2 regions of the Pseudomonas sp. GW821-FHT10B02 genome follow, and region 2 is predicted to be linked to the other one. Evidence: riboswitches for the same ligand, from Rfam matches in the RefSeq annotation. Region 2 holds a riboswitch; the other holds the start of a gene.
What was found. Region 2 has a riboswitch for thiamine pyrophosphate ahead of thiC (phosphomethylpyrimidine synthase ThiC). Riboswitches for the same ligand answer to the same signal wherever they lie in the genome.

Region 1: another riboswitch for thiamine pyrophosphate. It lies ahead of AC07OF_RS10380 (TenA family protein); the one in region 2 lies ahead of thiC (phosphomethylpyrimidine synthase ThiC).

Annotation. Positions count from the first base shown of each region.
Region 1 covers NZ_JBWKNR010000005.1:160,707-167,583, forward strand. Annotated here, with positions in the region: gene mnxG (manganese-oxidizing multicopper oxidase MnxG) at 1-1,880, opposite strand, end outside; gene AC07OF_RS10365 (lytic transglycosylase domain-containing protein) at 2,037-2,642, opposite strand; gene gspG (type II secretion system major pseudopilin GspG) at 2,820-3,242, shown strand; gene AC07OF_RS10375 (type II secretion system F family protein) at 3,258-4,445, shown strand; TPP riboswitch at 4,484-4,598, shown strand; gene AC07OF_RS10380 (TenA family protein) at 4,678-5,325, shown strand; gene AC07OF_RS10385 (TenA family protein) at 5,329-5,988, shown strand; gene AC07OF_RS10390 (hypothetical protein) at 6,659-6,877, opposite strand, start outside.
Region 2 covers NZ_JBWKNR010000012.1:163,589-170,465, forward strand. Annotated here, with positions in the region: gene cpdA (3',5'-cyclic-AMP phosphodiesterase) at 1-137, opposite strand, end outside; gene AC07OF_RS18845 (DUF1249 domain-containing protein) at 222-674, opposite strand; gene AC07OF_RS18850 (NUDIX domain-containing protein) at 665-1,282, opposite strand; gene AC07OF_RS18855 (RsiV family protein) at 1,467-2,213, shown strand; gene cytX (putative hydroxymethylpyrimidine transporter CytX) at 2,182-3,474, opposite strand; gene thiC (phosphomethylpyrimidine synthase ThiC) at 3,620-5,509, opposite strand; TPP riboswitch at 5,668-5,772, opposite strand; gene AC07OF_RS18870 (TolC family outer membrane protein) at 5,915-6,877, shown strand, end outside.

The sequences.
Region 1 (6,877 bases), on a different contig from region 2:
GGCATCGGCGCCATGGCCTTGCCTGGCAGCGGCACAATCGCCGGAATCGGCGTGCCGGCGATGATTTCGCCGTCTGGCAAGGCACGAGCGCCAGCGGCGGGTTTGCCGCTACGCAGGGCATACGGCTCGGTGTGATAACCGTCCGCGCCCTGGTTGGAGACTTCAAGCCGGGTGCCCTCTTCGAACACGTCATGCACCCGCCACATGCTCCACATACCCTGGGCGAAGTGCGGATAGAAGTGGCAGTGATAGATCGCATCGCCCGCTACGCGGTTGCGGTTGCCCGAGCCGCCGTTGGCGATTTCATAGGTGTAACCGACGCCTGGGCCAATGCCCTGGGCATCGACATAGTCGGAGTTGTCGTCGTTGGGGTTGAACAGCCACTGGTGCCCGTGCAGGTGGAAGATGTGCTGTTCATGACCATTGTGGGTATTGCGGAATTTGACGAAGTCACCGATGTAGCTGTGGTTGACGTTGGCAGGTTCCGCCGGGAACAGCGCCATGCTGGCCTTGACCCCGACCTGGTCGGCGCTCGGCGTTTGCCCTGGGCGAATATTCTCCAGGCCGACGTTGGCTGGCACGTCCACCAGCATGGCCACGTCGCCCACCGTGTGCGAACTGAGGAAAAACTCTTCGTAGGCGCACGACAGGCAGTCGTGCATCGGGCCCACGCCCAGGCGGTTGGCCACCACTTCAGCGCCCATACCACCAGAACCGTAGTTGATCATGAACGAGTCGCGGGTCGGCTCCAGCACATGCCCCATTACCGGGTCAGCCCAATAACCGGGGAACGCCTGGGTGGCGGCGGCCTCATCGGTGAACTGCGCGGCAAAGTCGCGGAACGGCTCCAGGCGATTGGGTATCGCCGGGTTGCGTTTGCCGATGCTTTCCAGCGGGTAAGTCGAGGGCGGGAAACTGCCATCGGCATTCGGGCCCATGACCACGGCGTCGGTTTCGCTGTTGATGATCTCGTTGCCATCGACCATGGCAATGATCGGCGAACCGGCCTTGCCTTCGCGGATCCAGGGTTCGCGCTGTGGATAGCGCGCCTGGTAATCGACGACCGGCTGACCGGTCGGTGCACGGCCGGTGGTGGCCAGGCGCATCTCTTCTTCGGTCAGGGTGTTGCGGTAGGTGCGGGCATATTTCGGCAGCACCACCACCTGGCCAAACAAGCCGTTGGCGACGTTGCCGGCACCGCCCTGACCACCGAAAGTGGCGCCCTGGCTGGTGGCGGCGAACGCGCCTTCGCGCTCGGCGTACAAGGTGTAGCTGCGGGTGCCGCCGGGAGCGATCAGAAAGTTGCCGTTACGGCCGGTGTTGGCGGCAATGTCGCCGATGCTGTTGACCGCCTGCATGCCATTGACCTGAAAACCGACATGGCGGTCGGTGACCTGGTCATCGACCACGAAACCGTGCTCGCCACCGGCTTCATTACCTTCGGCGCCTTCGTTCTCCTCGGCCTCATTCTCCTCGCCTTCGATTTCTTCTTCATGATCGATACCGTGCTTGTTCGGGTTGGCCTGGTAGGCCAGCAGGTTCTGCAGGTTCACGGTAAGACAGTCACCGGCCGCTACCCGCAGCACGATCGGCCGCGGCCGCTTGTCCGGGCGCAGGGTGACCTTGCCCGGCACCGCGGCGCCGCCGTTGTCCAGCGACACCTGATTAACGTCGACCACATCACGGCGCAGGGCAAACATCATGCCGTTGGCATTTTGCGCACCGAGGCGGTTGAACATCAGTGGCTGATCGAGCGCCACCACGTTGGCCACCAGATTGCGCTCGCAGCGCACGGCGGCTTCGCTGACGGTGTGCCAGCCAAAGGTGGCGGCGGTGATCAGCAGTGAAGTCAGGACTGAGCCTTTGATCGGAGTCATCATGGCGTGCCTCGGGTGGTGCAAGTGGACTCTGGAGAGGCTTGAGCAAGCCTCGTGCCATTGTTTTTTATTGTTGTTTTTCAGTCACTTAAACTACTGAATGAATCTCAATTGGGGGTTATCCCCCGCTATTCCCCACTATTCGGGGGTGCCACAGGTTCACAACGGCGCGTCGATGGCCAGGCCCTGCAAGCGCCGGTACTGACGCAGCACTTTCGGCACATAACGCTGGGTCTCGGCATAAGGCGGCACCACCCGCCCACGACGCATCACCGCATCAGGGCCAGCGTTATAGGCGGCCACAGCGAGGGTGATGTCGTTATCGAAGAGGTTCAGCATGCGTTTGAGGTAGCGTGCCCCACCCTGCAGGTTCGAGGCCGGGTCCAGCGAATTCTTCACCCCTAATTCCCGCGCGGTGTCAGGCATCAGTTGCATCAGCCCGACCGCGCCACTGGGCGAGCGTGCATTGGGGTTGTAGCGCGACTCGGCCTGGATCACCGCATGCAGCAGTGCCGCCGGCAAGTCGTTGGCCTCGGCCGCTGCCGCCACCAGCTCGGCATAGGGCATACCGGTGATCAGTTGCGCCTGGCCGCTGCCGGCCAGGCTCGCCCCGGGTTCACTGATCACCCGTTCATAGGTGCGACCCGGTCGGTGAACGTTGGACAGCACGTAGCTGCCGTCGGTCTTGATGGAGATATACACATCGGCCTGGACCTGGTGGGTCCACGCCAGCCATACAAAGAGTCCTGCTGTGAGCCAGTGCATCGTCACGCCCTCCCCGTTGCGTTCCCCGAAAAGTGGGGGATATGCCCCGATTGCCGAGGCTTTTATCCACTGACGCAAGCACTGTGCCGCCTTGCCGGCCCCGTGGCGCAAAGGCTCGGCGCAGACGCGCACGGCAATTGCATAAGCCCTTGCAGGCGCACAACGGAGGGCCTTGTCATGAACAAAAAAAAGTACGCGCAACAAGGGTTCACCCTGCTCGAACTGCTGGTGGTGTTGGTGGTACTGGGTCTGCTTGCCGGCATCGTCGCCCCCAAGTACTTCAGTCAGTTGGGACGCTCGGAGGCCAAGGTGGCCAGGGCGCAGATTGAAGGCTTGAGCAAGGCGCTGGACCTGTATCGCCTGGAAGTGGGGCATTACCCCAATTCCGAGCAAGGCCTGCAGGCGCTGGTCATCGCGCCCAGCGACGAGAGCCGCTGGTCTGGCCCTTACCTGCAGAAAAAAGTCCCTCAGGACCCTTGGGGGCGCAATTACATCTACCGCCAACCCGGTGAAAACGGCGAGTACGATCTGCTCTCCATGGGCAAGGACGGCCAGCCTGGCGGCGACGGCGAGAACGCCGAGATCACCAGCTGGCAGTAAGCGGAGGATCGACACATGCGCTACGAGCTCAAGGCATTGGGCAAATCCGGCGTGGTCCTGCTCACGCTGGACGCCCAGGACGCCGGCCAGGCCCGCCTGCAGGCCGAGCAACAAGGCTTGCGGGTGGTCAGCGTGCGTAACTGCGAGCGCTTTACGAAGTTGCGTTGGCGCCGCGCAGAAACCTTCGACCTGGTGCTGTTCAGCCAGGAGCTGACCACCCTGCTCAATGCCGGCCTGCCGCTGATTGACGCGCTGGAAAGCCTGGCGGAAAAAGAGTCGGCGCCACAGGCGCGCAAGACCCTCGGCGAGTTGGTGCGCCTGCTCTATGAAGGCAAATCCTTCTCCCAGGCTTTGGGGCAATTACCCAGCGTGTTCCCGGCGCTGTACATCGCCCTGGTGCAGTCGAGCGAGAAGACCGGCGCGCTGGGCGATGCCCTGGGGCGCTACGTCGCTTATCGCAAGCGCATGGACGAAGTGCGGCAAAAGATTGTCAGCGCCTCGATCTATCCATTGCTGCTGTTGCTGGTCGGCGGTGGCGTGGTGCTGTTTCTGCTCGGCTATGTGGTGCCGCGCTTCAGCCTGGTATTCGAAGGCCTGGGCACCGAACTGCCGTGGCTGTCGCGCTGGCTGATGCAGGCCGGGATGTTCCTGCATGCCCACCAGGCTCCGCTGGGCCTGGGCTTTCTTGGCGTGATGGTGGGCTCGTTTGTACTGCGCCGTGATCCCCGGGTGCGGCGCTGGCTGAACCGCCAGATGGAGCGCCTGCCTGCCCTGCACCGGCGCCTGGTGATGTATGAACTGGCGCGTTTCTACCGCTCGCTGGGGATCCTGCTGCAAGGCGGCATCCCGATTCTCACCGCCATGGAAATGGCCCGCGGCCTGCTCGGTGTCGCGGCCAAGCAACGCCTGGAACATGCCTGTGAGCGGGTGCGCGAAGGCCTGTCATTGTCGGCGGCGCTGGAGGCCGGGCAACTGGTGACGCCGGTGTCCCTGCGCTTGCTGCGGGCTGGCGAGCAATCGGGCAATCTCGGGCAGATGATGGAGCGCAGCGCCGACTTCTACGACGAAGAAATCAGCCGCTGGATCGAGTGGTTCGTGCGTCTGTTCGAACCCTTGCTGATGACCTTCATCGGCCTGTTGATCGGCTTGATCGTGATCCTGATGTACATGCCAATCTTCGAGCTGGCCTCCAGCATTCACTAGCAGCCAACGTGACAATCCTGCCCGCTTGCTGTATAGATTCGGCCACCAAGGGGAGCCCGGCAACGGGCTGAGAAACCGCTGACAGCTGCAGCGCGGTGACCCTTCGAACCTGATCCGGATCATGCCGGCGAAGGGATGGGGATTGCCAACCTGCCTTTTTGCCGGTCTCACTGCGAGGCCGCCCATGTCAGCTTTACCCGGTCTCGCTGTCGCCAGCTTTGAGGACAGCCCAATGACCGAACGCTTCACCGATACCCTTCGCCGCCAGAGCGAGCCGAGCTGGACGCAATCGATCGAGCACCGTTTCGTTAACGAACTGCTCGACGGCACCCTCGACGATGCGGTGCTGATCAATTACCTGATCCAGGACCACCGCTTCATTGACGCCTTCCTGACCTTGCTCGGCGCGGCCATCGCCACTGCCGACACCTTCGAGGCGCGCATCCGCCTGGGGCGCTTCACCGGGGTGATTTCGGGTGAGGAGAACACCTACTTCTTGCGCGCCTTCGAGGCACTCGGGGTCACTGAGGCGCAACGTCTTGAGGCAGCCGATTCGGTGCCGACCGCGGGCTTCAAGGCGATCATGCGCGAGGCGGCGGCCACCCGTTCCTATGCCGCGGCACTGGCGGTGCTGAACGTTGCCGAAGGCATGTATCTGGATTGGGCCCTGCGCGCGCCAAAGCAACTGCCTCCGCGTTTCGAACATGCCGAGTGGATCACCCTGCACGACAATCCGGACTTCCAGAGCTTCGTGGCGTTTCTGCGTGCGGAACTGGACCGGGTGGGGCCGGCGCAAGCGCAGATCAGTACCGATTTCTTCCTGCGCGCCGTTGCGCTGGAGCACGCCTTTTTCGACGCTGCTTACGATATCAAGGGATAAGCCATGGACATCTTTGACCGCCTGAAACAGGCCGCCGCTGCCGACTGGAACAGTTACGTCGACCACGACTTCGTCCGTCAGATGGGCGCGGGCACCCTCGCCCAGCCGGCGTTTCGCAAATACCTGGTGCAGGATTATCTGTTCCTGATCCAGTTCGCCCGTTCCTGGGCGCTGGCCGCCTACAAGAGCCGCACGCTGGACGATATCCGCGCGGCGCAGGCGGGGTTGGCGGCGATTCTCGATGAGACCGAGCTGCATGTGCGTTTGTGCCAGCGTTGGGGGTTGGCGCCTGAGGACCTGGCCGCGACGCCTGAGCATCAGGCGACGGTTGCCTATACGCGCTTTGTGCTGGACTGCGGGGCGGCTGGGGATCTGCTGGATCTGCATGTGGCGTTGGCGCCCTGTGTGATCGGGTATGCCGAGATTGGGCGGAATCTGACGCCGCAAGGGGTCGATGCGCTGGGGGATCATCCGTATCGGGACTGGATTGCCGAGTATGCCGGGGCTGGGTATCAGGGTGTTGCCAGGGCAGCGCGGGCGCACCTGGATGATCTGGCCGCGCGGACGATGACTGAGCGGCGGTTTGCTGAGCTGGTCAAGGTGTTTGCCCAGGCTTCGCGGCTGGAAGCGGATTTTTGGCAGATGGGGTTGGATGCGGCTTAAGCTTTGGGTGGGAGCGGGCTTGCCCCGCGATGAGGCCCTCGGATTTGTGAGCATATCCATTAGCGGTGGTGGCGCTAAGTCACCTTTCCGCCCTTACGGCGGGTCCCTTTGGCAAACGCCCCAAAGGAACACAAAGGGCTCGCCCCACCAGGGGCCCTACGCTGCGCTTCGGGTCCCTTCGCTCCGGTGCCGCTACGGGGCATTGCGAGCTACGAGTTGCACGCAACTCTACGCTTCGCAACTTCGGCTAACGCCGAAGGCGCTGCGCGCTAGCCCCTCCACGACACCTCCACTCAGCCCTACTGGTTAACGGGGCCGGTAGATCAAGATCAAGAGCACAATTCGCTGCGCTCTTGCTTTGGTGCGCGGTATATCAAATTGCTTCGAAAGATTTTAAATCTGGTCATTTCAGGTCCTAGGAAATAACCTACGCGGTCTGTCGATGCCCTTCTGATTGCCTTGGGAAACCAGTCCTTCTAGTCTCCTCGGGTCACTGTCGGTTCAGCGATCGGGTGTGGAAACCTGAACAGTTCGAATGGGTTGCCGTTATGGTAGCTGTGCGCGGGAGGCCGTCTGGCTTAACACACGATTACTCCTCCACAAGCACCCCAATTACAGAGGGATATACACCAGCACACCTTGCGAAGTTAGCCCTGCAGCCCTTGATGCTTCACCCCACTTTAATGTTATCCACCAAAAAGTTCCCAAACTCAGGTGTTATAGCGTTAATCTGGACACTCTTGATATCTACAGATGAGTGGACATACGTAACAATATTATCAAAAGACATACGCTGCCTGTGATGCAGCACACCGCGCTCCGACAAAAATAATATCTCCCCTGAGCCGTAAGCAGCGATTTCTACTTTTATGACCGCTTCTTTCAACTC
Region 2 (6,877 bases):
CGTTCGACCACCCGCTGCAAGCTGTCGCGGGTATTCATGCCCAGCAGCGTGCCCTGCCCGTCGGCGAACAGATGGCTGTCAGTCAGTTGCACCAGGTACAAGGATGCATCGCTATGCGGGATCGATTGTTGCGGCAAGGGCCGACTCCTTGAAAGGATTCAGCGCGATTATGGCGGCACGCGGCGCTTGAGCAAATACGCGAAAACGACCGCCGTCACATTTCAGCGAACTGCGGCCAGTTCATGGCCACAGGCCAGACAGTGACTGAGCCACTCACCGAGGAACAGATTGAGCTGCGCTTTTTCGTCAGGCTGGTGCATCGCCGCATTCGGATAGGGATAGATGCTGCGAAAACGCCGGGCGTGCTCGGCGCTGACCACTTCGGCCATGCGCGCATCGTGATACACCTGCACTTCCAGCTGTGGCACCGGCAGCCATGGCAGGCTGTGCTCCTGGCGCACGCGCAGGGTGGTGGTGTAGGGACAGGCGAGCACCACATCGAGGACCAGCACGCCGAGCATCTGGTCACCCTGGGTCATACCGATGCGGCGCGAACTCATGGTGCTGCGCATGTCCGGCAACAAGCGCATCAAACGCGCATAGTTGGCCTCGCAGGCAGCCTGCAACCCGACCAGATCGACCCGGTAGCGTTCGCGCAACAGATTCACGACCATAGCCCCCTGACTTCATCTCGATTCAAGGCCAGCCATTGCAGGGCAATAATGCTTGCCGCGTTGGCGATCAGCCCATCGCGCACGGCCTGCATGGCATCCTCGAACGCCCAGACCTTGACGCGAATGTCTTCACCCTCTTCCTCCAGCCCGTGCAGGCCGCCCGCCCCAACGCTGCTGCACTGGCCCAGATACAAATGAACGAACTCATCGCTGCCGCCAGGTGACGGGAAATACCGGGTCATCGGCCACAGCGCTTTGAACACAAGCCCAGCTTCCTCCTGCGCCTCGCGGTGTGCAACTTCTTCCGGTGCTTCATCTTTATCGATCAGACCAGCGACCAGTTCGATCAACCAAGGGTTGGCGACCTTGCCCATGGCACCGACGCGAAACTGCTCGATCAGCACCACTTCATCACGTACAGGATCGTAGGGCAGCACACAGACGGCATCATGGCGAACGAACAGCTCACGGCTGATCTCGCGCCCCATGCCACCGGCGAACAGCTCGTGACGCAAGCGAACCCGGTCAAGCTGGTAGAAGCCCTTGAAGCAGTTGACCCTTTCGACGATCTCGACGTCCGTGGGCACAGGTTTCAGCGTGTCTGACATGGAAATCCTCATAACCTCGTGTACTGCATCGCGCCATCCTAACCTGCGCACCGCCACGTTTCACCCCTTTCAACTTGCAGGCCGGGCTGCGAGGATAGACAGCCTGCTGATATTCAGCTTAGTGGCGAACTGAAGGCCTTGCCGACGGTCCAAGCCCGATCACCTTTGCCTTACAAGGATCATCATGACGCTTGTGAAACTAACTACCGTGGCCGTGCTGGCCTTGGTCCTGGGCGCTTGTCAAAGCCTGTTCCAGCCCAACATGCGCACGCCACTGGAGGTCAAGCGCGACCGCTGGGAGCACATCAAGCCCGGTTGCAACACGGCCGATTGCCCGCTGGTCAATATCGACACCATTCACTTCCCGGCCAACCCGAAACTGGACGCGATCGTCGAAAAACGTCTGTTGCAAATGACCCAGGACAACCAGCACAGCGCCCTGCCCGCTTCGCTAAAAGCCTACGAAGACCAGTTCATGGCCACCGCCGAGACCCGCCATAGCAGCTACCTGCAAGCCAAGGTACGCGAGCAGCATGACGGACTGGTGATCATCGAACTGTCCAGCTACCTGGACACCGGCGGTGCCCATGGTATGCCGGGGCGCGGCTTCATCAACTACTCGCGTCAGCAGGACAAGGTCCTGACCCTGCAGGACATGCTGGTGCCGGGCCAGGAAGCGACGTTCTGGAAGACCGCCGAGGAAGCCCACCGGGCCTGGCTGATCAGCACCGGCATGGACAAGGACGCCGAGTTCGTCAAAACCTGGCCGTTCCGCCAGACCCCGCATATCGCCCTGACCTACGGCGCGGTAGTGCTCAAGTACGAAGTGTATGCCATCGCCCCGTATTCCATGGGCCACATCGAACTGAAGATCCCCTACCCGCGCCTGAACGGTGTGATCAAGCCGGAGTTGTTTCCGGGTCGCGGCTGACCGACGGCGCTGCCGCCCAGTACACGCACCCTGCCAGCAGCAAGGCGGGCAGGGTCGAGCCGAGATCGGCAGCGTAATGCGCCAGCAGATGGTAGGTGGCGACGCCGCAGGCCCAGGCGATCAGAGCGCGCCAGTGCAGGCTCTGGATCGGACTGGCGTCACTGCGACGGCGACGCACGACGAAATGATCGACCAGCACCACGCCGAACAGCGGGGCGAACACCGAGCCGATCAGCAGCAGGAAGTTCTGGTACTGCGCCAGCGGCGCGAAGCAGGCGATCAAGGTGCACAGCACACCGATGGCCAATGCCAGATGCTCGACCTTCAAGCGAATCAGCAGGCCAGTTGATACCGCCGCCGAATGGATGTCGGCGAAGGCCTTTTCCGATTCATCGAGCAGAATCAGCAGCAAGGGAATTCCGATACCGGCACCGGCCAGCGCCAACAGCAAGGTATTGACCTCGCCCGCCGGCGCGAAGGCCAGGGTATAGGCCACGCCCAGACTCATCATCCACACGTTGCCGACGAAATAGCCCAGCGCCGTACCAAAAAACACCCGGCTGCCATGGCGGCTGAAGCGGGAATAGTCGGCAATCAACGGCAGCCACGACAACGGCATGGCAATGGCGATGTCGATACCCACCGCCAGCGACATCGAACCATCACCGGCACGTGCCCAGAGGGCGGCGAGATCAGCCTTGGCAAACAGGTTCCAGGTCAGCCACAGGCAGGCACCGAGCAACAACCAGATGCCCCATTTGCGCAGAATCTTGCGCACGAAAGTCAACGGCCCGCTGACCGCCAGCAGGGTTGCCAGGGCGCCGAAGCACAAGGTCCACAGCAAGGGGTTGGTCAGCGCACTGCCTTCGCCGAAGGCGCGGGCACCGAGCAGACTGGCGGCATCACGCATGACGATGATTTCGAACGAGCCCCAGCCGATCAGCTGCAGCAGGTTGAGCAGCGCTGGCAGGCGGGCGCCTTCGCGACCGAGACTGCGCCGCAGCGCCGCCATGGACGACAGGCCGGTATCGCTGCCGATGACGCCAACGGCCGCCAGCAGCAAGACCCCCACGCTGGTACCGATGATGATCGCCAGCACCGCATTGGCCAGGCCTAGGCCAGGGCCAAGCAAGGCGCCGGTCTGCAGGACCATCAGGCCGATGCCCAGGGAGAACCATAGGGAACAGAGGTCGCGACCGCTGAGGACGCGTTGCCCGGCGGTTACCGGGTGATCGGGGGAGAACTGACTGGGTGTGCTCACAAGGGTGATCTCGACAGGGAGAAAATTGTTGTTCGGGCCCTATCGCTGGCAAGGCCAGCTCCCACAAGAGTCTGTATGCAGTCCCCTGTGGGAGCCGGCCTTGCCGGCGACGCGGTGTGCACGGCACACCGCCTGAACAGGCCGATCAGACCTTCTTGTACAACTGGCTGCCTTCCTGGCGGAACCGCTCGGCCTGCTCGCGCATGCCGTCCTCGACCGCCACATCCACCGCATCAATGCGCTGGTTGGCGGCGTACTCACGCACTTCCTGGGTAATTTTCATCGAGCAGAACTTCGGCCCGCACATCGAGCAGAAGTGCGCGACCTTGGCCGAATCCTTGGGCAGGGTCTCATCATGGAACGAACGCGCGGTATCCGGATCCAGGCCAAGGTTGAACTGGTCTTCCCAACGGAACTCGAAACGCGCCTTGGACAAGGCATTGTCACGGATCTGCGCGCCCGGATGCCCCTTGGCAAGGTCGGCGGCGTGGGCGGCGATCTTGTAGGTGATGATCCCGGTCTTGACGTCATCCTTGTTCGGCAGGCCCAGGTGTTCCTTGGGTGTCACGTAGCAGAGCATGGCGCAACCGAACCAGCCGATCATCGCCGCGCCGATACCGGAGGTGATGTGGTCGTAACCTGGCGCGATGTCGGTGGTCAGTGGGCCGAGGGTGTAGAACGGTGCTTCGTCACAGCATTCCAGCTGCTTGTCCATGTTCTCCTTGATCAACTGCATCGGCACGTGGCCCGGGCCTTCGATCATGCACTGGACATCGTGTTTCCAGGCGATCTTGGTCAGCTCGCCAAGGGTCTCCAGTTCGCCGAATTGCGCCGCATCGTTGGCATCGGCAATCGAACCCGGACGCAGGCCGTCGCCCAGCGAGAAGCTGACGTCGTAGGCCTTCATGATTTCGCAGATTTCGTCGAAATGGGTGTAGAGGAAGTTCTCTTTGTGATGCGCCAGGCACCACTTGGCCATGATCGAACCGCCACGGCTGACGATGCCGGTAACGCGCTTGGCGGTCAGCGGCACATAGCGCAACAGCACGCCGGCGTGAATGGTGAAGTAGTCCACGCCCTGCTCGGCCTGCTCGATCAGGGTGTCGCGGAACAGCTCCCAGGTCAGGTCTTCGGCGACGCCATTGACCTTTTCCAGGGCCTGGTAGATTGGCACGGTACCGATCGGCACGGGCGAGTTGCGGATGATCCACTCGCGGGTTTCGTGGATGTGCTTGCCGGTGGACAAGTCCATGACCGTGTCCGACCCCCAACGGATACCCCAGGTCAGCTTGGCCACTTCTTCTTCGATCGAAGAGCCCAGCGCACTGTTACCGATGTTGCCGTTGATCTTCACCAGGAAGTTGCGGCCGATGATCATCGGCTCCAGTTCAACGTGGTTGATGTTGGCCGGAATGATCGCGCGACCACGGGCGATCTCCTCACGGACGAACTCGGCGGTGATTTCCTTGGGGATGCTGGCACCGAAGCTGTGGCCCGGGTGCTGCTGGTCGAGCAGGCCGGCGGCGCGGGCTTCTTGCAGCTTCATGTTCTCGCGGATGGCGACGTATTCCATCTCGGCGGTGATGATGCCCTGGCGCGCGTAGTGCATCTGGCTGACGTTGGCGCCGGCCTTGGCCCGGCGCGGATTGCGCACATGGGCAAAACGCAGCTTGGTCAGCTCGGCATCCGCCAGACGCTGCTGGCCAAAGTCCGACGACAACCCGGGCAGGCGCTCGGTGTCACCACGGGCGTCGATCCAGGCCGAACGCACATCGCTCAGGCCTTTGCGCACGTCGATGACGACATTGGGGTCGGTGTAGGGGCCGGAAGTGTCGTAGACCAGCACCGGCGCGTTGGCTTCACCGCCGAAATCGGTCGGGGTGTCGTCCAGGCTGATTTCACGCATCGGCACGCGGATGTCCGGGCGCGAGCCTTCGACATAGATTTTGCGCGAACGGGTGAACGGCTGTACGGACTGCTGATCGACCTGGGCCGACTCACTCAGATTGGTCAGGTATTTTTCTTGTTTACTCATCACAGGCTCTCCAGACGGCTTCCTAGCAGTGGAATGTCGGGGAGAACCTGAAAGGCACGGACGCACCAGGAGCGGTGCTGTGCCAGATGTGCGGGGATGCCTGCAGCTATTTACGGCTGGCTCGACATTCCCGGACCTGACACAAGAGACTCGCCGGGAAAGCGAGAAATCTTGTTCCCTACGCAGGCGCTAACCTGATCAGGTTCAACGGGATCCGGATTATCCGATCTCAGCCTCAACGCAAGGCACCCCGACAAGAACGCGTCCAGTCTAGACTGGACGCCGCTGCAAAGCCAACAGTACAAACACGGTGACGATAAATGGTGTAATTGGCAGATTGTTGCAAAGTGCCCGCGCATCTACACTCACCGGTTCAGAAAGACTCAATCGTTCAAGGATCGCCCTATGCTGCGCAAACTTTCACTGGCCCTTGCCGTGTCTTGTGCTATCAACGGAATGGCCTGGGCAGCAGACGCGCCCTTGTCAGCGAAAACCGATCTGGTCAGCGTCTACCAGGAGGCTGTGGACAACAACGCCGACCTCGCCGCAGCCCGCGCCAACTACGGCGCGCAAAAGGAAGTGGTACCTCAGGCCCGTGCCGGCCTGCTGCCAAACCTTTCGGCCGGTGCCGAAATGCAGAGCACCCGGACCAAGCTCGATGATCCATCGATCACCTCCAACCGCAGCGGCAACTCATGGTCGGCAACCCTGGCCCAGCCGGTGTTCCGTGCCGATCGCTGGTTCCAGTTGCAGGCTGCCGAAGCGGTCAACGAACAGGCGGCGCTGGAGCTGTCGGCCACTGAGCAGAACCTGATCCTGCAAACTGCCGAGAACTATTTCGCGGTGCTGCGCGCCCAGGACAACCTGGCCTCGACCAAAGCCGAAGAAGCCGCTTTCAAGCGTCAGCTGGACCAGTCCAATGAACGTTTCGATGTCGGCCTTTCGGACAAGACCGACGTCCTGCAGTCCCAGGCCAGTTACGACACGGCCCGGGCCAACCGGATCGTCGCGCAACGCCAGGTCGATGACGCGTTCGAAGCACTGATCACCCTGACCAACCGCAACTACGACGCGATCCAGGGCATCCGCCACACCCTGCCGGTGCAGGTCCCGGTGCCGAATGACGCCACGTCCTGGGTCGAAACCGCCGGTAAGCAGAACCTCAATCTGCAAGCGACCAACTACGCCGTCACCGCCGCCGAAGAAACCCTGCGCCAGCGCAAGGCCGGGCACGCGCCAACCCTGGATGCGGTAGCGCAGTACCAGAAAGGCGACAACGACAACCTCGGTTTCACCAACCCCAACCTCGGCGGGACCATCAGCGGCGACGTCGAACAGACCAGCGTTGGCCTGCAGCTGAACATTCCG